Regions from separate parts of the Aquitalea sp. FG25 genome, predicted to be linked through region 1. Evidence: predicted binding sites of a transcription regulator. Region 1 holds the regulator's gene; the other holds the start of a gene.

Region 1 (16,008 bases):
TGCGGTAGAACAGCAGCTTGTCGGCATGCTGACTTTTAAGGGAGAAATACTGGGCCATCATTGGCGTGTGCTGGGGCGTGCTCATGCGCGTGGTGCTCTTGTTGGTGCCGTGGGTGTACAGATGACAACGCCCCGCAAGGCGGGGCGTTGAAGCAAGCCGCCGATTTTACCGTAGCCGTGGGGCGGTGTCAGGACGCTGTTGCCCGCGCACATGCTGCAGTCGTGGTGGTATTGGCCGTTTTTGGCAGCCCTTGTCGTTGTTGCGCCTAGTGCATGGCGGTTTTTGTCATGCTTGCGTCACTTGGGCTCAGGATAATTTGCCGGTTTTGCCTTCTGATGGAGGCCCGCATGACTATTTCACGCGGCTGATGAAAAAACTGCAAACAAGGGCTGGCGCAGCCTGCGGCGCAAGCTAGTATGTTGGATGGATCTGCTGCCTGATGGTGATCCTGCCCCATGTAGCGCTGCCCGCTTACTCACTCTGATGGAGATAACCGATGTCCCAACTGCAAGCCCGTCCTGGCTGGCCTTATCCTGCACTGCTTGCCCACCGTGGCGGTGGTGTGCTGGCACCGGAAAATACCGTGGCCGGCTTTCGTACCGGATTGGCCTATGGATATCGGGCGGCGGAATGTGATGTGAAACTGTCGGCCGATAATGTGTGCTTCCTGCTGCATGATGACAGTGTGGATCGCACCAGCAATGGCCGGGGCCTGGCCGCCGAGCTCAATATGGCACAGCTGGCATTGCTTGATGCCGGTAGCTGGAAGGGCGCGGCATTTGCTGGCGAGGCATTGCCCAGCTTTGCCAATGCGGCGGCCTGTTGTCGGGCGCATGGCATGCTGTTGAATGTGGAAATCAAGCCCTGTCCGGGGCGGGACGCAGAAACCGGTCGCATTGTCGCGCAAGAGGCCGCGCGCTTGTGGGCCGGTGCGGCGGTGCCGCCGCTGTTGTCATCCTTCAGCTTCGAAGCCTTGCAGGCTGCGCAGCAGGCAGAACCGGGACTGCCCCGCGCCTGGCTGGTGGAGGAGATTCCGGCCGATTGGCAGGACAGATTGCAGCAGCTGGACTGCATTGCCCTGCATTGTGATCACACCGCCCTGAGCCCGGCGTTGGCTGCAGCGATCAAGGCGGCAGGTTACCAACTGCTGTGTTACACGGTAAATAACGCGGCAAGGGCGCGTGAAATCATGGCCTGGGGGGTGGACAGCGTGTGTACCGACCGGCTGGATTTGCTGCAGCCAGCGCAATGGCTGGTGGAGTGACACGGCATGGCTGCTGATCTGGTGGAGTGGCTGGGCCTGTTGGCCGGGTGTCTGACAACCGTGTCCTTTTTGCCGCAGGTTTGGCTGGTATGGCGCAAGCGCTCGGCCAGCGATATCTCGCTGGGCATGTATCTGCTGATGTGCAGCGGCGTGGCCATGTGGCTGGGCTATGGCTTGCTGATTCATTCCCGACCGGTGGTATTGGCCAATGGCCTGACCCTGTTGCTTAGCGGTGCGGTATTGGTGATGAAGCTGCTGTTTGACTGGCGTCGGCGTGATCTGTTGGCAAAGCAGCCGGGGACGATCTAGAAGCTGGTCATTTGCAGGGCTTCTTCACGGCTGAAGTACTTGCGGAAAATTTTCAGCAGCGTGCCATCCCGGCGCATGTTGTTAATCAGTTCGCGCCAGCGTTCCTGTTGTTCCGGGGAAATGGTTTTTTTCGACATGATCAGCCCGTGCGGAGTTGGCTGGTCGTTGGTTTCCAGAATGCGGACCAGTTTGCTGACCTGGTATTTTTCCAGGTCGGAATAATCAAAAGGCTCGATGATGATGGCCTGGGTACGGTCCTGGCGCAGGTTCTGGTAGAGCATGTCGTAATCGTAACTCCCCACCAGGCGGCCGTTACGGTCCAGCTTGTCCACCAACTGGTTGATGGTGTCGCTGTAGCGGAAGCTGAGGATGCCCCCCAGCTTTATATCGCTGCGGCTGTCGAACTCGCTCAGGCTCTGGATGCCACTATCCTTGCGCACGATCAGGCTGAACTTGTCGGCAAAATACCAGGCAAAGGCGGCGTAGCGTTCCCGTTCTTCATTGGTGATGCCGGACAGGCTGAAATCAAGGCTGCCGACTTCCAGCAATTTCCAAATGCGCGAGCGTGGCAGCAGGCTGACTTCCACCCGGCAACCACTGCGTTTGATAAGTTCATCCGCGACATCCTTGTCGATACCGGTACGCGTGCTGGCGTTGTACAGCAGGCCGTGTTCGTGCAGCGCCAACGTGTAGCTGCGGCTGCAGTCAGGGCCGGCAGCCAGCACCATGGCGGGAAGGCTCAATAACACGAGCAGGCAGTAGCGCAGGGACGGTAAAAACATAGGAACTCCGCTGGCATAAACTGTTGTCAGAATAGCAGATCAACAGAATATCCGGATGTTTGACGACTAAACGGCGTGAAGCGCGCAAAAAGTGGCGTCAGTGCCGGGCATATGCCAATCAGTGTGACAAAACCGTGCAGCTATTGCCTTGAGGCAGGGAAGGGCAAACCTGGGTAGAGCAGCGGTTGTCACCATGAAAAACGGCAGCCTGTGGGCTGCCGTTTTACGTGTGCTCAATTCCAGATTACTTGTTCAGGTGCGGCGCGATGGTAGCCAGCAGCTGGGCCAGAACCTTGGGGTTGGCGGCCACGATGTCGCCGGATTCCATCCATTCTTGCTCGCCAGTCAGGTCGGTGACGATACCACCGGCTTCCTGCACGATCAGGCTGCCCGCTGCAATATCCCACGGCTTCAGGTTCATTTCCCAGAAACCATCCACACGACCGCAAGCCACATTGCACAGGTCGAGCGAGGCAGCGCCTTCGCGACGTACGCCGGCAGTTTTGCCCAGCACGTCTTTGAGCATGCCCAAGTATTGGTCGATATAGCTTTGGTCGGATACCGGGAAACCGGTGGCGATCACGCATTCATTCATCATGAAGCGCTTGGAAACACGGATGCGGCGGTCGTTGAGGAAAGCGCCAACACCGCGCGAGGCGGTAAACAGATCGTTACGGCTAGGGTCGTACACCACGGCTTGCTGCACTTGGCCCTTGTGTGCCAGCGCGATGGAGATGGCGTATTGCTGGTGGCCATGCAGGAAGTTGGTGGTGCCGTCGATGGGGTCGATGATCCATTCGTATTCGGAGGAGCCCACGCCTTTGGCACCGGACTCTTCTGCTAGAATGGCATGCTTGGGATACGCCTCGAGAATCATGTCCACGATGGCCTGTTCGGCAGCGCGGTCCACGTCGGTCACAAAGTCATTGTGCTTTTTCTTCTCAACACGAATGGTATCGAGGTTAAGCGACGCACGCTGGATTACGCTGCCAGCGCGGCGGGCGGCTTTAACCGCGATATTGAGCATCGGATGCATTGACGGCCTCTAGAACGGATAGCAGATGCCAGCCAACATGGCTCGACATCTGTCAGTAACAATCTGGGTTAAGGAACAAAAAAAGCCGGCGCGAGCGCGCGGGCTTTTTGATATGCCCGCCATTTTAATGTGAAACTGCTGATGAATAAACCCCAAGTACCTGATTTTCTGAAAAACATTCGCGTGGTGTTGGCCAGACCCAACCATCCGGGCAATATCGGCTCGGCCGCACGGGCGATGAAAACCATGGGTTTGACCCGTTTGTATCTGGTTGAGCCCAAAGTGTTTCCCAGCGACGAAGCCAATGCGCTGGCCTCTGGCGCGGTGGATGTATTGGAACAGGCCACCGTGGTATCCAGCCTGGCCGAAGCGCTTAGCGACGTGACCGTGGCCTGTGCGCTCACCAGCCGCCGTCGCGAGCTGACCACGCCGCTGTCCACCCCGCGCGAAACCACGCCGGAACTGGTGGCCCGCGCCCGTGATGGCGAACAGGTGGCGCTGGTGTTTGGCAATGAAACCTTCGGCTTGTCGATTGAAGAAGTGGAGCAGTGCAACCGGCTGGTCACCATTCCGGGCAATCCGGATTACTTCTCGCTCAACCTGGCCATGGCGGTGCAGGTGATGACCTACGAGCTGTTCAGTCATACCGGCGTTGACGTGGAATACCTGCGGCCGGAAAGTGAAACCGCCAGCCTGGGCGAGGTGGAAGGCTTCTGCCAGCATCTGGACCAAACCATGGATGCCATCGGCTACTACCGCCGCCGCAACAGCGAACGGCTGATGCGCCGCATGCGCGCACTGTTCAACCGGTCCGGCATGTTGCGCGACGAGGTGGACATCCTGCGCGGCCTGATGAAGCAGATTCAGCGCGTGGCAGACGGCCATGAGCACGACGGCGAGTCCTGAGCGCAGTTTTTATCTGCCTTACACGCAGCCGGCGCTGCGTGATCTGGCGTTTTTGCTGACCGCCCCGGCCCCCTGGGATAGCGGCAGCAATCTTGCGCCGCAGCGGCTGCTGGGCCCGGATGGCCTGGCAATGCTGGCGGCGCTGGAGCACGACCCCGCTCCGCTGCATGCCTGGCTGGTCGCCCAGCCCAGCCGCCGTTTGGGTCACTATGCCGAACGGCTGCTGGCCTTCTGGTTTCATCTGGCACCCCATATCGAGCTGGTGGCAGCCAATTTGCCGGTGTGCGATGCCGGTGGCCGTACGGTGGGAGAGTTCGATTTCCTGATTCGGCTGGATGGCGAACCCCTGCACGTGGAAACCGCCAGCAAATTCTATTTACAGCTTGGGCGTGGCCCGGACACCCTGATTGGCCCCAGCCTGCGGGATGCCTGGCTGCTCAAGGCTGCCAAATTACAGGCGCAGCTGCGCCTGGCACATCACCCCGCTGCCAAACGGGTGCTGCCCGCCGATTTTGCCAACTGTGCCAGTCAGGCCAGGCTGGCCGGCTGGTTCTTCTACTCACAAACATGGGCACCGCAGCCGCCACTGGCTGTTGATCAGCTGCAAGGCTGGGTCAGCCCGGTGTGGCAGGACTGGCCCAGTTGCAGCCCAGCCTCGCGCTGGATATGGCTGCCCCGCTTGCAGTGGCTGGCTCCGGCACGTGTAAGGGAAGATGCCGTGCGCGAGCAGCACAGTCTGCGCCAGGAGCTGTTGCAGGCCGTGGTGCCGCAATTGGTGGCCGAGCTGCTGCCGGTGGGGGATGGTTACTGGGAAGAGGTTGCGCGCGGCTTTGTGGTGCCAACCGGCTGGCCGGAGCAGGCTGGCTTGCAGCAGCTCCTGGCCAGCATTGCCGGGTGCAGCCTCACATGAAGCAGTTGCTGATTGTGCATGCCAGCCAGACTGGCCACACCCTGCAGCTGGTTGAGGCCTTGTGTCGGCCCTTGCTTACGCTGTCGGCAGTGTTGCAGCTGCGCAGCATGCCGGCACAAGAGGCCACGCTGGATGACTTGCTGAGTGCCGATGGCATCGTGCTGGCAACGCCGGAAAATTTTGGCTATATGGCGGGCAAAATGAAGGATTTTTTCGACCGCACCTTTTACCCGGCACAGGAGCTTACTGCGGGCTTGCCCTACTTGATGCTGGTGTCGGCGGGGACGGATGGGCAGGGAGCAATTCAGTCCATGCGCCGCATTGCCACCGGCTATGGCTGGAAAGAGGTATTACCGCCGGTGCTGGCCTGCGGCGAAATCACGGCAGAGCATGTGGCGGCGGCGGAGCAGCAGGGGGAATACCTGGCTGCCGGCATGCTGATTGGCACGCTGGTAGGTGCGGTCAGCACACTGTCGCCAAAAGGTGTAGGTCTTCCGGTGAATGGTCGGTTCTTGCCCGAAGAGGCAAGATGCAAAAAGGGCGATGCGCCGCTTGCCGCAGCCATCGCCCCTGGAATGCACTGCCTGCTTACACGCCGTTGGCGTGGGTGCAGCCGGAAATCAGGTCTTTCAGTGCATCTGCCTTGATCAGCTGGATGTGCTTGTGGTCCACGCTCAGCCAACCTTGCTGCTGGAATTTCGACAGGGTACGGCCGACGGTTTCCAGCTTGAGGCCCAGGAAGCTGCCGATTTCTTCACGGCTCATCCGCAGGATGAAGTCATTGGCAGCAAAGCCACGGGTGGACAGGCGCTGGGACAGGTTCAGCAAGAAGGCAGCCAGACGTTCCTCTGCCTTCATGTTGCCCAAGAGCAGCATGACGTTCTGGTCACGCACGATTTCGCGGCTCATCAAGCGGAAAAAGTGATGCTGCAGGCTGGGGATGTCACGGCCCAGGCTTTCCATGCGGCCAAATGGCAGTTCGCATACTTCGCTGTCTTCCAGCGCGATCGCATCGCAACCGTGGACATTGGAGGAAATACCGTCCAGGCCCATGAGTTCGCCTGACATCAAAAAGCCGGTTACCTGCTCGCGGCCATCCTGGCTGGCGACGCTGGTCTTGAAGAAACCAGTGCGCACGGCAAACAGCGATTTGAATGTCTCGCCGCTGCGAAACAGGTACTCGCCGCGCTTAAGGCGGCGGCTCTGACGGATCACGGCATCCAGCTGCGTCATTTCGTCGCGGTTCAGCCCGATGGGCAGGCAGAGTTCGCGCAGGCTGCAGTTGGAGCAGGACACCTTCAGTGCGTGCAGAGTGTGTTGGTTTTGGTCTGACATCGAGTGTTTTGTACAACCCTGTAAAGAAGCTTGACCCTTGTCAAAGCGGAATTCACACGTTTTCCGCAAATTTACCAGTCCACCTGACGTTTGACTATCAATACCCGACGACATGCACACCACCCATCCGTTTTCGCCTACCCACTGTGAGTTCGACCGAGAGTTGATCGAACGTCTTGATGGCTCAGGCCCAAGATACACTTCTTACCCGACCGCAGACCGGTTTACCCCGGCGTTTGGCGAGAAGGACTATAAACACTGGCTGAAGCAACGCCACCTTGGCATGCATCAGAACGCAATATCATTGTACGTTCACATACCGTTCTGTAACACGGTTTGTTACTACTGCGGCTGTAACAAAATCATCACCAAGGATAAAACCCGCGCCGACCGCTATCTCGACTATCTGGAAAAAGAGATCAAGCTGGTTGCCGCCGCGCTTGGCTGCCGGGAAAAACTCATTCAGCTGCACTTTGGTGGCGGCACCCCCACCTTCCTGTCCGACGAGCAGCTGGACCGGTTGATGGCCATGCTGCGCGCGCACTTCGATTTTTTGCCGGAGGGAGAATATTCCATTGAGATCGACCCGCGCAAGGTCGGTCGCGAAACCGTGCATCATCTGGCGCGCCTGGGTTTCAACCGCATGAGTGTGGGCATTCAGGACTTTGATCCGCAGGTGCAGCAGGCGGTTAACCGGGTGCAGAGCGAAGAGGAAACGGTAGCGGTAATCGATGCCGCTCGCGAGGCCGGTTTCAAATCGGTCAGCGTGGACCTGATCTACGGCCTGCCACTGCAAACCCGTGAATCGCTCAAACGCACGCTGGACAAGGTGATTGCCATTGGTCCGGATCGTCTGGCGCTGTACAACTATGCCCACCTGCCCACCGTATTCATGCCGCAACGGCGTATCAACGAAGCTGATCTGCCGCTGCCCAGCACCAAGCTGGATATCCTGCAGGATGCGGTGAAGAGCCTCGCCGATGCTGGCTATGTCTTTATTGGCATGGATCACTTTGCCAAACCGGAAGACGATCTGGCCATTGCGCTGCGTCAGGCCCGTCTACAGCGCAATTTCCAGGGGTATTCCACCCATGCTGATTGCGACATGATTGGCTTGGGCGTGTCCTCCATCGGTAAGGTTGGCCCCTGTTACAGCCAGAACGAAAAAGACGTGGACAGCTATTACGCTGCCCTGGATGAAGGCCGTTTGCCGGTGATGCGCGGCATGGTGCTGGATCAGGATGACATCCTGCGCCGTGGCATCATCCAGGCGCTGATGTGTCGTTTCTCCTTGTCGGTAGAGGCAATCGAACAGGTGCACGGCATTAATTTCGCCGATTATTTTGCGGCCGAATTGCCTGCCATCCGTGAATTCCACAAGCAGGGTCTGCTGACTTTTGATGGTGACTTCCTGATGGTGGAACCCAAGGGGCGCTTCCTGATCCGCAATATCGCCATGCTGTTTGATCGCCACTTGCGCGAGCGGGAAACCAAGGCACGTTATTCGAAGACAATTTGATGTAGTGGTCCCTGTTTTCCAAGGGGAATCCCTTAAAAAAAACAGGAAAAAAAGCCCGCTTCTAGCGGGCTTTTTGTTTGGAAAGTGATGGTTTTTTACAACACATTACGATTGATGACCAATGTCATCGATAGGGCTTGGCTGCGATGGCTGTTCTTTAGGCTGGCGATGCAGGCGAATGATGGCCTCGCCGGTGGGGCTGGCGATGATGTGGCGCAGGGTGTAGCCGTCCAGGGTGCTGAAAAATGCCTGCATTCCTACATCCAGCAGCGCTTTCAACTGGCAATCCTGCCGTAGCGCGCAAGGCGGCTCGGCGCAGTCGATCAGCGGCGCATTGCCTTCCAGCACCCGGATGATCTGCCCCAGGCGGTAATGCTCCGGGGGCTGGGCCAGTGCCAGGCCGCCACCCTTGCCACGGCTGTTGTTCAGCCAGCCTTGCTGGCCCATGAAATGCACCACCTTCACCAGATGATTGCGCGATACGGCAAAGCGTTCGGCAATCTCGCTGATGGTGACCGGCTGGGCACGGTCGCGGTGCGTCAGATACATCAGCACGCGCAGGCCAAGATCGGTAAATCGGTTCAGTTGCATGGGGCGAAAAGGAGGGGTGGACAGTGCCGCGCAGGATACTCCGCACGGCGCTGCCTCACAATGCGCGATGACAAGCAAATTGTCATGCAGGCCAGTTGCCTGGCGTGGTTGGCTCAGTCGGCTGCCATGGCGTTGGAGCCGAATACTTCCATATGAATGCGGTTGGCCTGTACCCCGGCATCACGCAACTGGCGGCGTTGCTGCTGCATGAAAGCCACCGGGCCGCACAGGTAGTAGTCGGCATCCTGCTGCAGCGCGTGCGCCTGAATGGCGGCGGCATCGATACGGCCAGCGCGGTCGAAATCCTGGCCGGCTTTTTCGCTGGCCGACGGGCTTTCATAGAACACGGCCTGTTGCAGCTGCGGGTAGCGCTGTACCAGCTCGCTGACTTCCTGTTTCATGGCATGTACCTGGCCATGCCGCGCGGCGTGCAGATAGCGGATGGGACGCTGGCTGCCGCTTTCCACCAGATGCTTGAGCATGGACAACAGCGGGGTTTGGCCTACCCCGGCGCTGATCAGCACCACCGGGGTATCGCGATCCTGATGCAGCACAAAGTCACCGAACGGCGGCGAAACCTGCAGGATGTCGCCTTCCGCCAGCTCGGCATGCAGCTGGCCGGATACCTTGCCCGCCGGTGCATCCCCCTGGGCGACTTCACGTTTTACCGAAATGCGCAGCCAGTCCTTGCCCGGTGCGTCGGACAGGCTGTATTGACGCGGCTGGCTCAGGCCCCACTCGGGAATGAAGCGCTGCACCGACACATACTGGCCCGGCTGGAAGTCGGGTAGGGCTCCACCATCAGCGGCCTGCAGGTAAAACGAGGTGATCTCAGTGCTTTCCTGCTGCTTTTTCACCACGCGGAACGGACGCCATCCGCTCCAGCCGCCTGGCTGGGTGGCTGCGCGCTGATACAGGCTGTTTTCCAGATTGATCAGCAGCTCAGCCAGTTGCTGATATGCGGCAGCCCAGGCATTGAGCAGGCTGTCCGGGGCGGCTTCTTCACCCAGCACTTCGCGGATGGACGCCAGCAGATGCTTGCCAACGATGGGGTAGTGCTCGGCACGGATGCCCAGGCTGACATGCTTGTGTGCCACGCGCTCCAGCACTGGCAGCAGTACTTCAGGGGCGTCGATATGCTCGGCATAGGCAGCCACGGCCATGGCCAGTGCCTGCTGTTGCTGACCGGCATGCTGGTGACCCTGGTTGAAGATGTTTTTCAGTTCCGGGTTGTGCTGGAACATGCGCTGGTAGAAGTGGCTGGTTAGCAGCACGCCATGCTGCTTCAGGACGGGGGCGGTGGATTTGACGAGCTGGCGGATTTCGCTACTGAGCATGGTTGATCCTTAATGTGTATGTAAAATACATTTTATTGGACGAATTTGATGTGTCGTCACAATGCGTTGGGGAAATTAAAGTGTATTTTTAATACATTTTATACGGTGTGAAGTCACACTGGCAAGTACTGCTTATTAACCCTACGGCAGGGCTGGATTTGTCTGTTGCGATGCGAAATCGTGCCGCTATAAACAAACAGTGCGCTTTACCGAATGACCGCTGTTTTGCTTGTTGCCAAGGAGTTTTGCATGCTTCGCTATTGTTCACGCCGGATGCAGCGTTTGAGCTATCCCGCTCGTTTTGCCCTGATTGGTGCCGTATTTGTTGTTGCGCTGGCTTATCTCACTTACGGGCTGTATCGCAGCAATCAGGACAGCGTGGACTTTTCCAGCAAGGAGCGTTTGGGTGTGCAGTATCTGCAACCAGCCATGTCCTTGCTGCTGGCTATTGAGCAAGCACAGACATCCGCAGCGAGCGGGGCAAAGGTAGCCGACGCCTTGCAACAGCAATGGCAGACGCTGCAGCAGACACATCGCGCATTGAATGCGCAGTTACAGCTGGATACCGGCTGGTCGGCCCTGGAGGCGGCCTGGCAAAAGCTGCAGGCCGCGCCACAGCCGGCAAATTATCAAGCCATGGCCAGCCGCCTGTTGGAGCTGAGCAGCATGGCCAGCGACCAGTCCAATCTGACGCTGGACCCGGATATCGATACCTTTTACCTGATGGATATCCTGACCGTGCAGTGGCCTGTCTGGCTTACCCATACCACGCAGGCCAACGGTTTGCTGCAAGTGTCAGCCGGGCAAGCCCTGCCTGCCGCCGCACGGGACCAAGCCCTGGGACTGGCACCGCAGATCAGCGAGAGCCTGAAGAACATGCAGCATGATCTGGCAAAGGCCATCGCGTATAACGCCAGCCTGAAATCCGTCTTTGCCGGCCTGGATGACAAGCTGACCGCACAGGCCGGGGTGAATGCGGCAGAACTGGCCAAGGCCATCGGTGGACAGGCTTACCGCCCCGCCGGTTTGCAGGCAGCCAGCCTGGATGTTGCCGGGCAGTTTCAGCAATTGGCGCTGACCCAGCTGGGCAGCCTGCTGGATGCGCGGATTGCAGGCATCCAGTGGCAGAGAGATCGGTATCTGATTTGTGCCGGTCTGGCCTTGCTGGTGTCGAGCGGTCTTTTCATCGCGCTATACATGTCGATTACCGCACAACTGGGTGGCGAGCCATTTTATGTGCAGGAAATCGTGGAGCAGATTGCCATCGGGCGGCTGGATACCAGCATTACCCTGCAGGAGAATGACGACTCCAGCCTGCTGGCTGCCATCCGCAAGATGCGCAATCAACTGCGCGCAACCGTGAGCCAGCTGGTGCAGACCTCGCAGCAACTGGACGGTGCTGCCCGCGACGTAGCGGAGGGGGCCAGCCTGGTAGCCAGCAGCAGCGACCGCCAGTCCGAAGCGGCTTCCAGCATGGCTGCTGCGGTGGAACAACTAAGCACCAGTCTGTCGATGAGTGCCGAGCGTTCTGTTGAGGCCAATGCCCTGTCGCGCTCGGCGGTGGCCGAATCAGGTAGTGGTACCCAGGTTATCCAGGGTGCCGGGCGCAGCATGCAAAGCATTGTGCGTGAAATCTCGACCGTATCGGAAACCATCCAGGAACTGGGTAAACAGTCGGAATCCATTGTCGGCATTGTGGATGTGATTCGTGATGTGGCGGATCAGACCAATCTGCTGGCCCTTAATGCCGCCATTGAGGCGGCACGGGCGGGGGAGCAGGGGCGCGGCTTTGCCGTGGTGGCCGACGAAGTACGCAAGCTGGCCGAGCGCACGGCCCACTCCACCACCGAAATAGGTGGCATCGTGCAGCAAATCCAGCACACGGCGCGGCAGGCGGCGGGCAATATGCAAACCGGCATGCAGACGGTGGAAACCGGCCAGCAACATGCACAGGAGGCGGGCGTGGCCATTGTGTCCATCCAGCAGCAGATTGATCAGGTACAGCAGGCGGTGGCAGAAATCCAGATGGCGTTGAATGAGCAAAGTCATACCAGTCAGGTGCTGGCAAAAAATGTGGAGCAGGTGGCGCAGATGTCGGAGGAGAACAGCCGGGCAATGAAGGGAACGGCACAAACCGTGGGGCAGTTGAAGGGCTTGTCCGAACAGCTAAGTACGCTGGCCGGGAGCTTTACCGTGTAATCAGGCTGGGCTGAACAAAGTGAAAGGCCGCTGGGAAGCGGCCTTTGTCATGCTGGGGTGGCAAGAAAAACTGCCCGGTGCATCATCATCATCCCGGATGGATTCGGCAGCCAGGGCTGGCGGGTACTGATCAATCCAGTCCAGCTCATCCAGTTCGGCCAACATGGCCTGACGTGCGTTCTGGCGCAGGCCGGAACGGCTGCTGCGGTGGGCGCCGCCCTTTTTCAGCAAGGGCGAGCAGGCGTAGGGATTACGCGGTTTCAGAGTGTGCATATTCAATCTCCTTGAAGGCGACTGCAGTGCAGCCACTGCATGGCATTGTAGAAACTGCGGCGGCACAGTCAAGCGCCGCATTAGCTTTTCACGCTATCAATGTGCGGCAGGCACGCTGGCAGTCGGCCAGGGAAAATCCGCCGTCCCCATCAGCCGTACCGCTTGCTGGCCCGCAGTGAAATAGGCCGCTTGCGAGCGTGGTAATGGTGCGCGGCCACGAATGGCATCGGCCAGCTTCTCCGCCATCATGATGACCGGCGCATTGAGGTTGCCGGTGGTAACGCGCGGCATGATGGAGGCGTCCACCACCCGCAGGCCCTCCACGCCATGCACCAGCCCGTCCTTGTCCACCACCGCCATGTCGTCGTAGCCCATCTTGCAGGTACAGGACGGGTGCAGTGCGGTTTCGGCATGTTCGCGCACAAAGGCGTCGATTTCGGCATCGCTCTGAATCTTCATGCCCGGCTTGATTTCCTCGCCACGGAATTCGTCAAACGCTTGCTGGGCGATGATTTCGCGGGTCAGCCGCACCCCGGCGCGGAATTCCTGCCAGTCCACCGCATGCGCCATGTAATTGAATTGCAGCAGCGGTTTGACGCGCGGGTCGCGGCTGGCCAGCCGCACAAAGCCGGTGCTGGGCGAGCGCATGGAGCCGACATGGCATTGGAAGCCGTGTGCCTTCACCGGATTGCTGCCGTCGTAATTCATGGCCAGCGGAATAAAGTGGTATTGCAGATTGGGCCAGGCAAACTCGGTGCTGCTGCGGATGAAACCGCCCGCCTCAAAGTGGTTGGTGGCCCCCAGGCCGGTGCCGTTGAGATACCACTCCACGCCGATGGGCGGCTTGTTCCACCATTGCAGTGCCGGGTAGATCGACACCGGCTTGGTGCAGTGGTATTGCAGATACATTTCCAGATGGTCTTGCAGGTTCTCGCCCACACCGGGCAGGTGTACCACGCTGCTGATGCCATGCTGCTTGAGCTGGTCGGCATTGCCCACGCCGGAGCGCTGCAGCAGCTGCGGGCTGGCAATCGCCCCGTTACAGACAATCACCTCGCGTCGCGCCTCGGCCTGCTGCAAGTTGCCGCCTTGCAGATAGCTCACGCCTACTGCGCGGTTACCGGCAAAGCGGATCTGGTCGGCCAGCGCGCGGGTTTTGACGGTCAGATTGGCGCGGGGCCGGGCCTGATCCAGATAGGCCAAGGAGGTACTGCACCGCCTGCCGTCTGGCGTGGTGGTGCGGTCCATCGGCCCGAAGCCTTCCTGACGATAGCCGTTGAGGTCGTCGGTGCGCGGGTAACCAGCCTGCTCGCCCGCCGCGATAAAGGCCTGATACAGCGGGTTGTTGTCCGGTCGTGGCGTGGTGACATGCAGCGGGCCACCTGCGCCGTGAAAGTCATTCGCCCCCTTGTCGTAACTTTCCGCCTTGCGGAAATAGGGCAGGCAGTCCAGATAGCTCCAGTTTTCCAGCCCCGCATTTTCCGCCCAGCCGTCAAAGTCCAGCGCATTGCCACGGATATACACCATGCCGTTAATCAAGGACGAGCCTCCCAGCCCCATGCCCCGGCCCTGGGTCATCACGCGGTTGCCCATGTGCGGCTCCGGCAGCGTGGTGTAGGCCCAGTTATAGGTGGTGCCTTGCAGTGGGTAGGCTAGCGCGGCGGGCATCTGGGTGCGCCAGTCCAGCCGCCAGTCCGGCCCGCCGGCTTCCAGCAGCAGCACGCTGACATCGGCATCTTCGGTGAGGCGGGCAGCCAGCACACAACCGGCAGAACCGGCCCCGACGATGATGTAATCGAACTGTTGCGACATGGGTGCTCCTTACGACGGAAGGTTCAGACAAGACAAGGGCAGGCCGTGAGGTCTGCCGTTATCGTGTGGATGACAGGGTGAGCCGCCTGGCGTGTTAGCGCGGCGAACAAAATAGCGCAGCGTCCCTGGTGCAACGCAGCAACAGGGTTTTTGTTAGCCGCGCTTGCTCAGGCGTAAGGACTGGCCACCCCGGTCAACTCCACATACACGCTCTTGCGCTGGGTGTAGCAATCGATGGCGGTGAGGCTGTTTTCATAGCCCAGGCCCGATTCCTTATAGCCGCCAAACGGCATTTCAATCGGCGTGATGTTGTAGTTGTTGATCCAGCACACCCCGGCTTGCAGCTTGGCCACCACGCGGTGCGCACGCGCCAGGTCGCGGGTGAACACCCCTGCCGCCAGCCCCAGCCGGGTGGCATTGGCGCGCTGAATCACTTCGGCCTCGTCGTCGAATACCAGTACCGACATCACCGGGCCAAAGATTTCCTCGCTGACAATGCGCATATCGTCGCGGCACTGGTCAAAAATGGTTGGGGCGATGAACCAGCCAGCCTCACAACCCGGCACGATCACGCGCTGGCCACCAGCGGCCAGCACCGCGCCTTCGCTCTGGCCGATGTCGATGTACTTGAGCACGCTTTGTGCATGGCTGGGCGAAACCTGCGCACCCACCTGGGTGTCCGGGTGCATCGGGTTGCCAATCTTCAACAGCGCGGTGCGCTCCTTCAGCCGCTGCATGAAGGCGGCGTGAATGCCGCGCGCCACAAACACGCGGGTGCCGTTGGTGCAGATTTCGCCCTGGGTGTAGAAGTTGGCCAGCATGGCGGCGGACACTGCCTGTTCGATGTCGGCATCGTCAAAGATGATCAGCGGCGACTTGCCGCCCAGCTCCATGGTGACGCGCTTGAGCGTGCTGGCGGCGTCTTTCATGATGGCTTTGCCGGTATCCACCGAGCCGGTAATCGACACCTTGGCCACGCGTTCGTCGGCAATCAACTGCCGCGCCACGGCAGAGCTGCCCTGAATCACGTTGAACACGCCATCCGGCACGCCTGCTTCGCTGTAGATTTCCGCCAGCAGGGCTGCGCTCATCGGCGTCATGCCCGAGGGCTTGTAGATCATGGCATTGCCACAGGCCAGCGCCGGGGCGGATTTCCAGCAGGCAATCTGGATGGGGTAGTTCCACGCGCCAATGCCCAGGCACACGCCCAGCGGCTCGCGCCGGGTATAGGCAAATGCGCCCTTGAGCTGAAAGTGCTCGCCGTGAATCCCGGCGGCCATGCCGGCAAAGTATTCGATGCAATCCGCGCCGGACAGCACATCCACTGCCTCGGCTTCCTGAATCGGCTTGCCGTTATCACGCACTTCCAGTTCGGCCAGCTCGCGGTTACGCGCCCGCAAAATGCCTACCGCCTTGTTCATGATGCGGCCGCGTTCGGCACCGGTCATCTCGCTCCATACGGCAAAACCGGCCTCGGCGCTCTTGACTGCCAGTTCGGCCTCGGCGGCACCAGCCTGCTGCACCTTGCACAGCAGTTCGCCATTGGCCGGGTTGAAATTGTCGGCCAGCGGCAGCGCCGGGTTATCCAGGTAACGACCGCCGATATAGCTTTTCAGGATGCCATCTTGCACGTTGTCTTCCTTGTATTCTGGGTGGGGCATTGCCCGTGATGCCGCTTATTGAGCCACGACGGCAGACGCCTTGCGTGTCAAAAGCCGACATGGGGGCAGATTG
Region 2 (16,008 bases), on a different contig from region 1:
CAGCCCGGATTTCTTCCACTATATCGGCGGCCTGCAGCAATACCTGCCGCACCTGATGCCGCTGTTCTGTCCCAGCCCCAACTCCTTCCGCCGCTTCGTCAAGGGATTGGCCGCGCCGGTCAATGTCAGCTGGGGAGTAGACAACCGCTCGGTCGGCATCCGCGTACCGGTATCCGGCCCGGCCGCGCGCCGCGTGGAAAACCGCCTGCCCGGCTGCGATGCCAACCCCTACCTGTCACTGGCCGCCAGCTTGGGTGCGGGCCTGTTGGGCGTGGAAGAAAAACGCAGTCCGAGTGAAGCCGCTGTCGGCAATGTCTTCAACAATGACGACGCCGCCACCCTGCCCAACACGCTGGATGCTGCCTGCGCTCTGATGGCCGCACACGACACGGCAGAACGCCTGTTCGGCCATGAATTCACTGCCGCCTATCTGGCGGTGAAGGATATCGAGCTAAGCCACTTCCACAACCAGATCACCGCCTGGGAACGCCAGTACCTGACCACGCTGGCCTGACCTTCACCCTGCGTATCAAGCTGTCAGCCGCCCCGTTGCGACTGGCAGCTTTTTTCATGCCAACCACGCTGGATTGACCCTGCCACGCGCCTGAGCCACCATGCTGTTGTCCTGTCAGGACCAGACTGCCAACCCTGTCCCCGAGGAATGACATGCGTTTTACTGCCCTGCTCTTGTTGCTGGTGCCGTTGTGCGCGCTGGCCGATACCGCAGCGCCGGAAGCGGCCAGCGGCTTTCACACCCGTCCCGCCGTTTACAGCCGCCACAGCATGGTTAGTACGGCCAATCCCTACGCCAGCCAGGCCGCACGCGATATCTTGCGTCGTGGCGGCAGTGCCATTGACGCAGCCATTGCCGCGCAACTGGTGCTGGGGCTAACCGAGCCACAATCTTCCGGCATCGGCGGTGGTGCTTTCATGTTGTATTTTGATGGCCGCAAGCTCACCAGCTTTGACGGCAGGGAAACCGCGCCTGCCACTGCTGACGCCAAGCTGTTTCTGCAGAACAATGGCCAGCCGATGGATTTTTACCGCGCCGTGGTGGGTGGCCGTTCGGTTGGCGTACCCGGCGTGGTTGCCATGCTGAAACTGGCGCATCAGCGCGGTGGCAAGCTCTCCTGGGCCAGCCTGTTCCAGCCAGCCATTGCGCTGGCACGCAATGGCTTTGCCGTGTCACCACGCCTGCACGCCTTGCTGGGGACGGAACGCTTCTTGCAACAGGACCCACAGGCGCGGGCATATTTTTATCAGGCGGATGGCAGCCCACTGCCGGTTGGCCACCTGCTGAAAAACCCGGCCTACGCCACCACGCTGGAACTGCTGGCCAAACAAGGCCCGGCAGCGTTCTATCAGGGAGAAATCGGCCGGGCGATAGTGGAAGCCGTCAACCATCACCCGGTTAACCCCGGCCGCATGCTGGCGGCAGACATGGCGGCCTACCAGGCCATCGAGCGCAAACCCTTGTGCGGCCCCTATCGCAGCTGGCAAGTGTGTGGCATGGCGGCACCCAGCTCTGGCGGCGTGGCCGTATTGCAGATGCTGGGCATATTGCAGCGCTTCCCGCTGACGCAGATGTCGCCCACCGGCAGCAGCACCATCCATCTGTTTGCCGAGGCAAACAAACTGGCCTTTGCCGACCGCAACCGCTACCTGGCTGACCCGGACTTTGTCACCGTACCCAGTGCAGCACTGATCAGCCGCGACTACCTGCAGCAGCGCAGTCGGCTGATCGACCCGACCCACAGCATGGGACGCGCCACGGCGGGTGAGCCGGCCGGTTTCAAGCGATCGGACTACGGCAGGGATAACGCCCCGGAGTGGCCATCAACCTCGCACCTCAATATTGTGGATCGCGCCGGGCGGGTGGTCAGCATGACCAGCTCCATCGAAGACCAGTTTGGCAGCCGGCTGCTGGTAAAAGGCTTCCTGCTCAACAATCAGCTGACCGACTTCTCGTTCCGGCCCGATGAGGATGGCACGCCGGTTGCCAACCGGGTGGAAGCACGCAAGCGCCCGCGCAGCAGCATGTCACCCACCTTGGTATTCAATGACCGTGGTCAGTTTGTGCTGGCCACCGGCTCGCCAGGCGGCAGCCAGATCATCGGCTATGTCAGCCAGGCTCTGCTGGCCATGCTGGACTGGCAGCAGGACCCACAGCAAGCGGTCAGCCTGCCGCATTATGGCAATCGCAACGGCGTAACCGAACTGGAAATAAATCGTGGGCTGGCATCGTCAATGGCGGCATTACGCGCACTGGGCCATACGGTACAGGAAGTGGAGATGACCAGCGGTCTGTCTGCCATTGTCCGGACTACACATGGCTATGCTGGCGGGGCTGACCCCCGCCGCGAGGGAGTAGTACTGGGAGACTAAGCCGTCTTAACGGCGCGAAGCCTGCAGGCGACGGGCCAGTTGCTCGATGGCACCTTCACGGCTAAGCGGTTGGCCATACTGGTGCTGCTCGCTGGTAATCCATTTTTCCACCACCGAGCGATCACCCCGCGCGGCTTTCAACAGCAGCCCAAAGGCGCGGCCAGTGCTATGTTCCAGCGGCTCCAGCGGGCGCGACTGGGTATGTGCCGCATAGATACGACTATCTGCCATTTGCTGGGTTTTTTTTTGCCTCCTGGACTGTATGCTCCAGGCCAGAACAAGCACAATAGCCAGCAAACACAGTAAAGCAAAAATCATCATGATGTAAAACCAGTCTCCCTAGGTGGCTTGGTATAAGACAAAAGCATACTACAATTTGCCATAATGGCATTAAATGGCGTCGCTGTTTAGTTGAATTTGTTATAGATCAAGCAGTCCACAAATAGTTCGGGAAGCCAGCCTCGCCTGGCTAGTATGCTAAAAACTAAAGATAACATTCTGTCGCGCCCCTTCTGACGGCAATCATGCCAGGCGCCAGACAGCGCTGGCCTGTATCTGGCTGGCAGACATGATGGTTTTACGAGGAGTGTGCCATGTATCAACATATCGTGATTGCTGTTGATGGTAGCAAGACCGCAGAAAAAGCACTAGATGAGGCGATTAGGATCGCAAAAATTGCGGATTCAGGAATTTCCCTGGTACATGTCGCCAGCTTGCGTGATATGGCCATTGAAGGCGTGGGTGCGCTGGATACCCACCAGTTGCATGACCTAGCCTTTCGCCAGGCGCGCGACTTGCTGGACAAGGCGGAAAAGCGGGCCATCAATGAAGGTATCAGCCGGGTAGACTGTCATATTGCGGAAAGCTGGGAAGGTGGCAAGGACATGGCGGAAGCGCTGATCCGCTTTGCTGACAGCCGCCATGCCGAACTCATCGTCATTGGCACCCATGGCCGTAGCGGCTTGGCGCACCTGCTGCTGGGCAGCTTTGCCGAAAATGTCATGCGCAAGACACATTGCCCGCTGCTGGTGGTGCGAGGCAGCGAGGACTAAGCGCCCCCCCTGTCATCCCAACGCACCGCAACACCGCAGGCTAGGTGGCGGGCACCATCCGCAGAGTGCGATGCCTCTGCGGATTTTCTTTATCCGCTCAGAACAGCGGGCGTGCCAGCACAAAAAATTCCCGGTTGCCATCGGCCCCGGTGATCGGGCTTTCAATCCAGCGCTCTACCCGCCAGTCCAGATCGTCCAGACAATCGGCAATCTTGTCCTTTACCCCGTCAAACAGACTCTCGTCCCGCACGATGCCACCATGGCCCAGAGCACCGCGCCCGACTTCAAACTGCGGTTTGACCAGGCCAAGCAGGCAGCCGTTGTCACCGAGTAAAGGCAGGGCCGCTGGCAGGATCAGGGTGAGCGAAATAAAGGACACGTCGCACACCATCAGGTCAAATGGCAAACCATCATTGGCCTGCAACAGGCGCTGCCTATCCAGTTCACGCGCATTCACACCTTCAAGACAGCGTATGCGCGGATCATCCCACAGCCGTGGATGCAGCTGGTCATGCCCCACATCCACGCCGACCACATGCGCGGCTCCGGCCTGCAGCACGCAATCGGTGAAACCGCCGGTGGACTGGCCCACATCCAGCACCCGCCATCCCTGGATATCCAGCCCGGCTTCCTGCAAGGCGGCATCCAGCTTCTGGCCGCCGCGCGAGACAAAGCGGTCGGATGGGTCAGGCCGGACTTCCAGCGGCGTACCGGCAGGAAACTTGCTGCTGGCCTTGCTGATAACCTGGCCGTTGAGGCTGACCCGCCCGGATTCGAGCAGAAATTGGGCAGCCGTGCGCGAAGTGGCAAGTCCTTGTTCCACCAACAGAAGATCCACCCGCTTCATCGCCATTTCCTTGCTTGCATTTCAAAAGGCGACAGGGTGGCCAGTCCGTTGCTGCCTGTCAAGCGCCATGCCATGCAGCCATCCCTGACTACCTGCCGCCACTACCCTGATGACAAGGCTTGGTAGCCTGCCCCGCTTGGTGCGATGATGTGGGCATTGCAACAAGGAGCCAACGATGGACACACACCAACTGGACGCAGCAGAAGTCCGTGTGCTGGGCGCACTGATCGAGAAACAGGCGCTCATGCCGGACGCCTATCCGCTGACGCTCAACAGCCTGTCCTCCGCCTGCAATCAGTTGACCAGCCGTGAGCCGGTCATGCAGCTATCCGATGCCGACCTGAGCGCGGCCCTGGACAGCCTGCTGAGCAGAAAACTGATTGCCGAGCGCCTGCCTGCCGGTAGCCGGGTGGCCAAGTACGAACACCGGCTGAACTATGAATGGAATATCGACGGCGCTCGTCTGGCCGCTCTGGCTCTGCTGATGTTGCGCGGGCCGCAAACCAGTGCCGAAATCCGCACCCGCGCGGGCCGCATCTACAGCTTTGCCAGCGTAGAGGAAGTGGAAACCGCACTGGAGGCACTGGCAGACAAATATCCGCCACTGGTACTGAAGCTGCCGCGCCAACCCGGCGAGCGCGAGGCCCGCTGGTGCCATCTGCTCAGTGGCGAACCGGTTCTGAGCGAAACCACGGCGGCGGCAGTGATTGATGTCGGCCTGACCGGGCGCGTAGCCGCACTGGAAGCCGAGGTAGCCGCGCTCAAAACCCGCTTGCAACAACTGGAACACAGCCTGGGCGAATAAGCCCTCCTGTTGGTCCGTCATAAGCAAGCCCCGCCAATGCGGGGCTTGCTTATGTGCTGCAAGGCAAAACTACTTGGCCTCGAAGATGGCGTAAGTCTTGCGGGCGGGCTCCAGCACTTCCCATACGCCCTCGAATCCGGCGGGAATGACAAAATGGTCGCCGGCATACAGCTCTACACTGTCGCCCTGCCTATCGGTCAGGCGCACATAGCCTTCCAGCAGGGTGCAGAACTCGTGCTCATGGTATTTCACGCGCCAGCTGCCGCAGCGGCCGCTCCAGATACCGGCATGAAACTGGCCGCTGGGATCGGAATAGTGGTTCTCCACCGTCTGGGCGCATTCCCCTTCGATGCGGCGCTCGTCCGGTGCGGTAAATTGCTCCAGCCGCACCGGGTTGCGTTGAAAGACAATGATGTCGCTAGCCTGGGTCATATCGATTCCTCCGGTTTTATTTGATCAAATTTCGCACAAAACAGGGGAAGCCGGCAAATCTTGCATGCACCAGACTGGTGAATGCCTGATCTGGCCGGGGCAGGCCTCATGCATTTTCCTCGGCAGCAGGCACACCCTCGTTCAGCCGCAACTCCCAATAGCCGACATCTAGCCAACGTCCTGCCTTCCAGCCGACTTCGTGAAAAGTGGCCACCTGCTGGAATCCCAGGCCTTCATGCAGGGCAATGCTGGGCGGATTGGGCAGGGCAATACCGGCAATGGCCAGGTGCACGCCCAGATCACGCAATTGCTGCAATAGTTTGCGATACAAGCGACTGCCCAGTCCTTGCCCTCGCGCCGCCGCCGCAAAGTAGATCGAGGTTTCCACCGAATAACGATAGGCATGGCGCACACGCCAGCGCGTGGCATAGGCATAGCCTAGCAACTCGCCATGCAGCTCCACCACCAGCCAGGGCAAACCTTGCTGCTGCACCTTGGCCACACGCTCAGCCATTTCTTCCGCACTGACTTCCTGCTCTTCAAAGCTGATGGTGCTGTCCAGCACATAGGGCCGGTAGATGGCGGCCATGGCGGCGGCATCTTGCGCGGTGGCGGGGCGGATCTGGATGTCTTGGCTCATGGCAATGCCTTCTGGCAGGGGCAAAGCGCTGATGCTTGCAAGAAGTGCGCCAGTCATGCACGAAGCACCCAGTCGGGGAAAAACTGTTGCCGCAGTCTGTCGACGTAGGCCTGCAGATTGGGATGCTGGCTGGCCAGCTGTCGGCTGGGGGTATCGCCCATATTGGCCAGCAGGGCCGAGGCAAGGAAGGCAAACACGGTGGCGTCCAGCCAGCTGGGGGCCCTGCCCAATATGTACGGTTTGTCCGCCAGCAGGGTGGACAGGCTGGCGATATCCAGTTGCAGCAGGCGCTGGCGTTCCGCCGAGCTGAAGCGGCCCAGACCCTGGCTGTGCAGACTGCCGCGTACCTTGCGCCGGATCATGCGCGTGGCAATGCCGCGCAGCAAGAAGGGCAGCCGCCGGAAAAACACGCCCGGCCCGCGCGCAAAAATCGCATCGTCCATCCAGCGTTCATGGACGATGCACCAGTACAGATGGTCGCTGCACAGGCACTCCACACTCCAGGCCAGCGCCTGGTCGGCAGCGGACAGCCCCTCATCCAGCGTGATGCCATGCCGCTCGGCCAAATGCAGGCGGATCAGCGTGGAGTCCGGCACCAGGGTGCCGTCGTCATCGATATAGGGCAACTTGCCCCTGGGCGCGGTACGCATGCTGCCACGCTGCTTGCGGTAGGGCAGGCCGGACAGCTTGAGCAGCATCTCGGCCTTGAGCACAAAGGGGCTGGGGTCGGGTAGGCCAAAGGCTGGCCCGAAGGCATATAGGGTAATCAAGGGCATCTCCCTGGCAGGAAACGCCCAGACTAGCATTGCCCATGCCGGATGACGATGGTTTCAGTCCATCAGTTGCTGGTACAAGTAGACCAGCACCCGTGCCAGTTCGGCTGCAGTTTGCTCCTGACCGGCATTGCCGGTATGGCCGCCAGCATCGGTTTCCAGCAGCAGTGCGGCATGGCCCAGCTGCTGCATGCGTGCCACCATCTTGCGCGCATGACCGGGGTGGACGCGGTCATCGCGTGTGCTGGTGGTAAACAGTGGCAAGGGGTAGCGCACATCAGCCCGCAGCTGGTGGTAAGGCGAATAGGCCAGCAAGGCCGCCGCCTCGTCCGGATTGGCCGGATCGCCGTATTCGTCTATCCAGCTGGCGCCGGCCAACAGCTCGGCATAGCGCAGCATATCCAGCAATGGCACTTCGCACACCACGGCCTTGAACAACTCGGGCCGACGCACCATGCAGGCGGCCACCAGCAGGCCGCCATTGCTGCCGCCTTCGATGCCCAGTTTGTCCGGCGCGGTCAGCCCGCTGGCGATCAGCGCTTCGGCCACGCTGCAGAAATCATCAAAGGAGACCGGACGCTTGACGCCCTGCGCGGCCTGATGCCAGCCGGGGCCGAATTCACCCCCGCCACGAATGCAGGCCAGCACAAAGGCCCCGCCCTGCTCCAGCCAATGGGCGCCAAAGTTTTCCACGTAGTACGGCATCATCGGCACTTCAAAACCGCCATAGCCGTACAGCAGGGTGGGAGTACGGCCATCCTGCACCACATCGCGGGCACGCACCACGAAATAGGGAATCGCCACCCCATCCGGTGCCGTCGCCCAGCACTGCTCGGCCACAAAACGGCTGGCATCAAAGGCGGCAGGCTGCTGACGCAGGCAGTGTTGCTCGCCGCTAGCCACGTCCAGACGATAAAGTCCGGTAGGGGTCAGAAAGTCACTGAAGCTGTAGCACAGTACATTGCTGTTCCACGGCTGGTCGGCAAATTCGATGACGCCGGAATCCGGCACCGGCAGGCTGCGCGGCTGCCAATTGCCATCCACCCAGTCAAAGGCCAGCAGACGGCTTCTGACATTGTCGATCAGGTTAACCACCACGCTGCTGCGTGTGGTTTCCACCGACTCCACCGCCAGCCGGTCTGCCGGGGCCACCAACTGCTGCACCTGGCCGGCCCCGCCCAGTAGCTGTGTCAGCGGGACGGCCAGCAGGCTGCCGGCAGCATGGTGTTCGCCCTGCCAGTCCCAGTCTTCCGCCAGCTTGACGATGAACTGACCGTGCAGATAAGCCTCGATATCCGCCCTGGGCGGCAAGGGCAAGGGATGGGTCTGCAAGCTGGCGTCGATCAGGTGATAGGTTTTACTGTAGAAACCATCGGCCGCCTCTATCAGATCCAGAACACCATCCGGCCCATCCAGATAGCGCCAGGCGGCCACCATCATGGCATCCTGCGGTGCCACAAACAGCTGCTGCCACTGGTGCTGGCCATCTGCACCGCGTTCTACCAACCATACCTCACTGGGATAGCCGGAGCGGGTTAGCGGCGCACCTTTCCAGCCGGGGCACACCAGCACACTGTCCGGGTCGCGCCAGGCGATATGGTTTTTACCATGCGGAAAGCGGAAACCCTGCTCCAGCCAGCTGGCCGATTCCAGATCGTACTCCCAGGCCAGGCTGGCATCGCCACCGCCCTCGCTCAGGTGCACCAGCACCCGCGTCGGCTGCACCGTGCAGTGCGCCACCCCATCCAGATACCAATCCTTGCCAGCGTCGGCGGCGATGGCGTCCACATCCAGCACGGTTTGCCACTGTTGGGTTGCCGCCTGATAGTCCGCCAGCGTGGTGCGCCGATAGATGCCACGCGGGTGGTGTTCATCCTGATGAAAGTTGTACAGCCAACCGGCGTGTTCGGAAAAGAAGGGAATCTGCCGGGTATCGCGCAGGTGCGCCAGGATATCCTGCTGCAGCGGCGCATAGCGCGCATCGCTATCCAGCACGTTACGGGTATGGCTGTTTTGCGCAGCCACCCAGCCATCGACGGCAGGGTCATCCAGGCTTTCCAGCCACAGGTGGGAATCGGGAAGATGAGACATGACAGCACCAGGAATGCAAATAGGCGCACAGCTTAGCATCGCCAGCCCGGTCTTCATCAGCACCGCGCAGGATGACAGCAAGAGGCTATCTATCTTTTGGACGGTAGCGATCAATCAAATAATGGCTATATGCAATGGCGCGTGCGCTTTATTACACAGTAATCAGTTTAAAATTAACGATTTATCTAACTTGAAATAGCACAAATATTATCAATAAATTAAAAATTAGCATTTTAATTAAAAATAATTTCTTTTTTTTACGTATTTTGTTTAAAACCTATTTTTGCGTTACCTCCTGGATTGGTCTTATAAATTAGATAGAAATTTCTGAATTGATCAGGAAAACATCTTAGCCAGGAGCTCATCATGAAAAAAATCATCGCTGCCAACGCCTTGGCCACCCTGCTGCTTGTGCAAGCTGCATTCGCCAGCTCCGGCACCATCAACTTCCGGGGTGCCATTGTCAAAGCCCCCTGCCCAATCCCGGCTGCAACCTGGGTTAGCTATGCGCAAACGCCTGCCAGCTACCGGATGGCACGTCAGGCATCCCCCACCCCCTATTGCGCGGATGCGACGGCAACCCAATCGGTACAGATCAGCCGGATTGTCACCACCGAAGATCACAGTGCGGATATCCGCAACGAGCCGATCAGACGCATGGTGACTGTTGTGTATTACTGAGCGCACCCCATGAAACATGCTGATCAGACCAGCCTGCCCTCCCGCTTGGTGCAGGCTCTGTTTGCCAGTCAGTGCTGCCGGATCCAGTGCGAAACCTTTTGCACTACGTCTGCCTCGATACCGTTATACCCATGCGCCGCCCACGGCTGGCACGGGTCGCCCTTGTCCAGCCCGCCGTCCACCAGCAGCAACTCCTTGCTGCGCGCAGACTGCAAACCTTCCATCACCGGCTGAACATTCTGGTAAAGCGTCACCTTGCACTGGTCATGCTGGTGCTGCACCACCAGTACCGGCTGAGTCAGCTGTGGCAAAGCCAGGTCCACCACGCTGCCACGCTCGCGGTTGATGGTTGAGGTGAGTACCACGCCGTCCACTTTGCCCTGCAAGCGAATGGCCACGGATGCGGCCGAGGTGGTGCCACGGCTGGTACCCACCAGCCATACCGGCACCGCGGCTCGCTGGCGCAAGCTGTCGATGACCTGCGCAATGTCCTGTGCGTGTTCGGCGCTGCTGCGGAAATCTGCACGGTTGAGATTGTCCGGGTGGCCGGATGGCGCATCCACCACGGCAACCTGAAAACCTTGCTCAGCCCAGCGCTGGCGGGTACGCACCAGAAAATTACCGGCCCCGGCATGCAGCTGGCCGTCATCACCCAGCTTGAGCACGCCGTCACCACCGGTAAACAGAATCAGACTGGCCACCGGTTTGCCGGCCGGCTCCAGCAACAACAAGCGCTGCGTCACTCCGGGACGGGTGGTGAGCGTGAGTACCTGCTCATCGGCCAGCGCCCTGCCGCAGCACAATGCCAACAACAAGCTCAATACCGTTTTCATGTTGTCTTCCCTGTTTTGCCAGCAGCACCCGTCGCGGTCTGTCAGTCGCTCAATACCCGCTGGAACACCTCCAGCACGCGGTCAATGTCGCTACGACTGATCTGCCAGTGCGTCACCAGCCGCATGCGGCCACCCTCAGGCGGGTTGACCTTGATGCCAGCGGCAGTGAGCGCGGCCATCAACTCGCTGACATCAATATCAGCCAGAAAACGGAACCACACCATATTGATGTGAACATCATCCAGCTCAACTTCAACACACGGCATACCGTGCAGACGCTCGGCCAGATAGCGGGCATTGGCATGGTCCTCGCCCAGCCGCTGTGTCATCTCGGTGAGTGCCAGAATGCCCGGTGCCGCCAGCACGCCAGCCTGACGCCAGCCGCCACCCAGCAGCTTGCGCTTGTAACGGGCGCGGGCGATGAAATCGGCCGAACCGGCCAGGATAGACCCCACCGGCGCGGCCAGGCCCTTGGACAGGCAGCACATCACCGTATCGGCATGACGGGTGATGTCTTGTACGTCACAGCCCAGATGTGTTGCCGCATTGAATATCCGTGCGCCATCCAGATGCACCGGCACGCCATGGCGGCGGGCGATGTCCGCAGTACGCTGCATGATGTCCAGCGGAATCACCCGGCCATTGCTGTGCGCGTTTTCCAGGCAAATCAGCCCGGTTTGCGGCCAGTGGACATCCTGGCCCACCCGGATGCGCGCTTCAATTTCATCCGGATCCATCACGCCCTTGTTGCCCACAATGGTGCGCAACTGCACCCCGGCAATCACTGCTGCACCGCCGGTTTCGTGCCAGACGATATGGCAGTCATCGCCCAGAATCACCTCGTTGCCGCGCTGGCAGTGGGTGAAGATGGCCAGCTGGTTGCCAAAGTTGCCGGTGGGCACAAACAAGGCGGCCTCCTTGCCCAGCAGGCGGGCGGCCAGGGTTTCCAGTTCGGTGACCGTCGGGTCGTCGCCGTAAACATCGTCTCCCACCACGGCATCCGCCATGGCCTGGCGCATGGCCGGGGTGGGTTGGGTAACGGTATCGCTGCGCATATCAATCCACTGCATGCTGTGCTCCTGCAAATGAAACCGGCGGCCACATGGGCCGCCGTGTAGGGAAATGCCAGATCAGGCCTTGCCTGATTGTGCCAGCAAACTGCTTGCCAGGGGTGATACGCAGATTGTCGGAGTCACACCATCAACTTATTCGATAAGCCTGCTTCAATGCGCTGACACGTCGCTGGGCTGCCTGCATCGCGGTATGCGTCATTGAAATATCGCTGCCGCACTGGCAGCGCAGGCTGTGGTCGGGGGAAAGGGATTTCAGATGATGGCGGTTTTCATGGCCGCATTCCACGCAGGCAATCACCACGGTGGCGTTGTAATGCTTGTCCAGATCGATATCAAAACTCGGGTGCTTCATGGGGAACTCCCTTGAGATCACTCAGGCCGGCCCGGATCAGAGGAATGCCGACATGCATTCGTGACGGACCTATGCAGAAGAATAGGAAAGCATGCGGAAAGTTCCAGTAAATCAGCTGCTTGCTTTTTTCCGGGCAAACACTGGTCAGCCCCGGCGCTCTTGGTTATGCTTGGCCGTTTTTTGGTTCCGGATATACAGCAGATGTCGCACGATGCAGATCTTGACCGCCGCTTTGGCGGTATTGGCCGCCTGTATGGCCCCGATGCACTCAGCCGCTTTCAGGCAGCGCATGTCTGCGTGGTGGGCGTGGGCGGGGTGGGCTCCTGGGCGGTGGAGGCGCTGGCGCGCAGCGCCATTGGCCGCCTGACGCTGATTGATCTGGACAATATTGCCGAATCCAACACCAACCGCCAATTACCGGCGCTGGACCCGCATTACGGCATGGCCAAGGTGACCGCACTGGCCGAGCGCGTACGTGCCATCAACCCGGCCTGCGTGGTGCAGGAAATCGAGGATTTCGTCACCGAAGACAATCTGGATGCCATGCTGGGCCAGGATTTTGATTTCATTATCGACTGCATCGACAATCTGCGCGTCAAAACCGCCATGGCCGCCTGGTGCGTGCGTCGTCGTCAGCCGTTTATCGTGTCCGGCGGGGCCGGTGGCCAGATGGACCCCACCAAGATCAAGCTGGCCGATCTGGGTGAAGTAACTTACGACCCGCTCTTGTCCAAGCTGCGTTATAACCTGCGCCGTTATCACGGTTTCCCGCGCGATGCCGGCAAGAAGCTGCAGGTTCCCTGCGTGTTCTCCACCGAACAGCTGGTTTATCCCGACACGCAAAGCTGCGATGCCGACAGCGCACGTGGCCCGCAAGGCCTGTCTTGTGCCGGCTTTGGCGCAGGCATGGTGGTGACAGCCAGCTTCGGGCTGGTGGCGGTTTCCCATGCGCTGAAGCAGCTGGCCAAGCCCGCCAAAAAACGCTGAGTCTGCTACCAACGCAAAAAAGGCCTCACAAGAGGCCTTTTCTATTTACAACGCTAATCAGTTGGCGATCAGCTTTTCCACCTTGGCAGCGCGTTCGCCCGGTGCCGGGTGGCTGGCCAGCATGCTGCTGTCGTTGCCGTACAGCTCGGCCAGCTTGCGCAGGGCCGACGGTGCGCCTTGCACATTGTAGTTGTGGCGCTTGAGGAAGCCTACGCCGTAAGCATCGGCATCGCTTTCCTGCGACTGCGAGAACTGGGCGTTGACAATAGCTTCGGCAAAGTTGCCCAGATCGGATTCGCTCAGCGCTGCAGCCGTGCTGTTACCACTGCTGCCAGCAGCCTTGCGCGCACCGGAGGCAGCGTAAGCCAGTTGCATGGCCTTCTTGCTGTGACCCAGCTTGACGTGGCCGATTTCATGGCCGATGACGAAGCGCACTTGGTCGTCATCCATCTTGTCCAGCAGGCCGCTGTACACACGCACGGTGCCATCAGCCATGGCGAAGGCGTTGACTTCCTTGGTCTGGTAAACCTTGAAGTTCAGCTTGGTGCCGTCTTCGCTGTCCAGACCCTTGACGATCTTGGCCAGACGCTTGCCATAAGCGCTGGAAGGTGCGGCAACCTTGTTTTTCTTATCCATGGCAGCGCTGGATTCAGCGGCCAGGCTCTTTACATCGGCATCACTCAGGGTGGCGGCCTTGAGCAGGTCGCTACCGGAGCTAAGCATGCCATTGAGATCAAAAGCTTGGGCGGAACCCGCCAGGGAGAATGCCAAAACGAGAACGAGGGGCAGTTTTTTCATTTCAAAATTCCTTTTTAAAAAGCGCAATGATGCTAACGTAATTTTTCAGTATTTAACAGTCATGAGAGCACCAGCGGCCTACAGAAATGAAAAAAGCCCCACATAAACAATGTGGGGCCGGGTAGCAGACAGGGGCAGAATCAGGCCAGCAGGCAGGAACTCTGGCTCTGCGCGCTGATCTGGCGCAGCTGGATTTTCTCCGTGCTGCAACGTGCTTCGGCCTGCGGACAGCGGGTGCGGAACACGCAGCCGGACGGCGGGTTGATCGGGCTGGGCAAGTCGCCTTGCAGAATCTGGATCACCTTGCCCTTTTCCAGCTTGGGGTCAGGGATGGGGATGGCCGACAGCAAGGCGCGGGTATACGGGTGGGCAGGCGCATCGTACAAGGCATGCTTTTGCGCCAGTTCCATCTCGCGGCCCAGATACATCACCAGGATGCGGTCGGAAATATGCTTCACCACCGCCAGGTCGTGGGCGATGAAGATCAGCGCCAGACCCATCTCGCGTTGCAGCTGTTTCAGCAGGTTGATGATCTGCGCCTGAATCGATACATCCAGCGCCGACACCGGTTCGTCGCAGATGATCAGCTTGGGCTCCAGAATCAGTGCACGGGCAATGCCGATACGCTGGCACTGGCCGCCGGAGAATTCGTGCGGATAGCGGTTGATCATCTGCTCGCGCAAGCCCACCCGCGCCATCATGGCGCGTACCCGTTTCATCACTTCGGCTTCCGGCAGCTCCGGCTTGTGTACCCGCAGCGGCTCGCCAATGATGTGCGCCACCGTCATGCGCGGATTAAGCGAGGCCAGCGGATCCTGGAAGATCATCTGGATATCCTTGCGCACCGCGTGCCAGTCCTTATCGGTGCCACGGGTCAGGTCCTTGCCCATCCACACGATTTCGCCAGCGGTGGCCGGAATCAGATTGAGGATGGCGCGCGACAGGGTGGATTTGCCACAGCCGGATTCGCCCACCACGCCCAGGGTTTCACCGGCGTACAGATCGAAACTGACCCCGTCCACCGCCTTCAGCGTGCGTTTGGCGCTCCACGGCCAGCTGCCGTCGCCTTTCACCTGGAAGTGCACTTTGACATTGCGCACCGACAGAATCGGCTGCTTGGCTTGTTCAGACATGGGCCACCTCCTGTGCTGCCTGCTGCAATTCAGCTACCGGCTTGTGGCAGGCGCGCAGCACCTGCGGATTGACACTGCTGGCGGCCAGCGCCGGCAGTTCGTCGGCACAGCGGCTGCTGGCATGGGTGCAACGCTCGGAGAACGGGCAGCCCTTGGGCATGTGCGCCATATTGGGCGGATTGCCCGGAATGCTCACCAGCTCGCTGCCGTCGTGGTCCAGTCGCGGCAAGGCGCCCAGCAGACCGATGGTGTAGGGATGGCTGGGCTGATAGAAAATATTGTCAGCGGTGCCGTATTCCATGACGCGGCCGCCGTACATCACCATCACGTTTTCGCACAGGCCTGCTACTACGCCCAGGTCGTGGGTGATCATCACGATGGAGGTGCCGAAATCACGCTGCAGGTCTTTGAGCAGGGTGAGAATCTGCGCCTGCACCGTCACGTCCAGCGCGGTGGTGGGTTCGTCGGCAATCAGCACTTCCGGCTCGCACAGCAGGGCCATGGCAATCATCACCCGCTGGCGCATGCCGCCGGAGAACTCGTGCGGATACATATTGATGCGGCGGGCGGCTTCCGGAATGCGCACCGCATCCAGCAGCTCGATGGCACGTTTTCTGGCATCACGACGGCTGCAGCCCTTGTGCAGCTCCAGCACCTCGGTCATCTGGCGCTCTACTGTCAGATAGGGGTTGAGCGAGGTCATCGGGTCCTGGAAGATCATCGCCAGCCGGTCGCCGCGAATGCGGTTGAGCTCGGACGGGCTCATCGCCAGCAGGTTTTGGCCCTGATACAGCGCCTCGCCCGTGGTTTTGCCGTTACGCGCCAGCAGGCCCATCATGGCCAGCACGGTCTGGCTCTTGCCAGAGCCAGATTCGCCGACGATGCCCAGGGTCTGGCCCTTTTCCAGCGCAAAGCTGACGCCGTTGACGGCGCTGACCACACCGTCGTTGGTCTGGAACTGAACGCCCAGATTACTTACTTTCAATAGACTCATCTGTTGCTACCTCAACGATCTTTCGGATCGAGCGCATCGCGCAGGCCGTCGCCGATATAGTTGGCGCAGTACAAGGTGACCGACAGCAGGCCGGCCGGGAACAGCAGAATCCACGGGCTGGCATCCATCACC

The links. The regulator FNR, encoded in region 1, switches genes on or off when oxygen is low (the NO sensors DNR and NnrR bind a similar motif). The targets are predictions, from matches to a motif close to TTGATNNNNATCAA.
Positions count from the first base shown of each region.
Region 2: ACODR9_RS05580 (universal stress protein) is a predicted target of FNR. The motif match lies at 2,803-2,816, and genes of this name have one in related genera.

Region 1 covers NZ_JBMDJV010000016.1:69,317-85,324, reverse strand. The annotation lists gene mutS (DNA mismatch repair protein MutS) at 1-85, opposite strand, end outside; gene ugpQ (glycerophosphodiester phosphodiesterase) at 498-1,265, shown strand; gene ACODR9_RS15105 (SemiSWEET transporter) at 1,272-1,574, shown strand; gene ACODR9_RS15100 (substrate-binding periplasmic protein) at 1,571-2,356, opposite strand; gene ACODR9_RS15095 (inositol monophosphatase family protein) at 2,601-3,392, opposite strand; gene ACODR9_RS15090 (RNA methyltransferase) at 3,534-4,298, shown strand; gene ACODR9_RS15085 (DUF1853 family protein) at 4,276-5,208, shown strand; gene ACODR9_RS15080 (flavodoxin family protein) at 5,205-5,855, shown strand; gene fnr (fumarate/nitrate reduction transcriptional regulator Fnr) at 5,797-6,543, opposite strand; gene hemN (oxygen-independent coproporphyrinogen III oxidase) at 6,656-8,062, shown strand; gene ACODR9_RS15065 (RrF2 family transcriptional regulator) at 8,168-8,653, opposite strand; gene hmpA (NO-inducible flavohemoprotein) at 8,767-9,990, opposite strand; gene ACODR9_RS15055 (methyl-accepting chemotaxis protein) at 10,240-12,189, shown strand; gene ACODR9_RS15050 (hypothetical protein) at 12,190-12,462, opposite strand; gene betA (choline dehydrogenase) at 12,559-14,274, opposite strand; gene betB (betaine-aldehyde dehydrogenase) at 14,442-15,935, opposite strand.
Region 2 covers NZ_JBMDJV010000004.1:134,254-150,261, reverse strand. The annotation lists gene ACODR9_RS05595 (glutamine synthetase family protein) at 1-514, shown strand, start outside; gene ggt (gamma-glutamyltransferase) at 667-2,385, shown strand; gene ACODR9_RS05585 (hypothetical protein) at 2,392-2,616, opposite strand; gene ACODR9_RS05580 (universal stress protein) at 2,979-3,437, shown strand; gene ACODR9_RS05575 (TlyA family RNA methyltransferase) at 3,535-4,284, opposite strand; gene ACODR9_RS05570 (YceH family protein) at 4,460-5,089, shown strand; gene ACODR9_RS05565 (cupin domain-containing protein) at 5,159-5,521, opposite strand; gene ACODR9_RS05560 (arsinothricin resistance N-acetyltransferase ArsN1 family B) at 5,628-6,161, opposite strand; gene ACODR9_RS05555 (glutathione S-transferase family protein) at 6,215-6,931, opposite strand; gene ACODR9_RS05550 (prolyl oligopeptidase family serine peptidase) at 6,992-9,025, opposite strand; gene ACODR9_RS05545 (hypothetical protein) at 9,392-9,706, shown strand; gene ACODR9_RS05540 (alpha/beta hydrolase) at 9,775-10,539, opposite strand; gene ltaE (low-specificity L-threonine aldolase) at 10,581-11,609, opposite strand; gene ACODR9_RS05530 (hypothetical protein) at 11,740-11,964, opposite strand; gene ACODR9_RS05525 (tRNA threonylcarbamoyladenosine dehydratase) at 12,166-12,951, shown strand; gene ACODR9_RS05520 (M48 family metallopeptidase) at 13,009-13,749, opposite strand; gene oppF (murein tripeptide/oligopeptide ABC transporter ATP binding protein OppF) at 13,890-14,882, opposite strand; gene ACODR9_RS05510 (oligopeptide/dipeptide ABC transporter ATP-binding protein) at 14,875-15,876, opposite strand; gene ACODR9_RS05505 (ABC transporter permease subunit) at 15,888-16,008, opposite strand, start outside.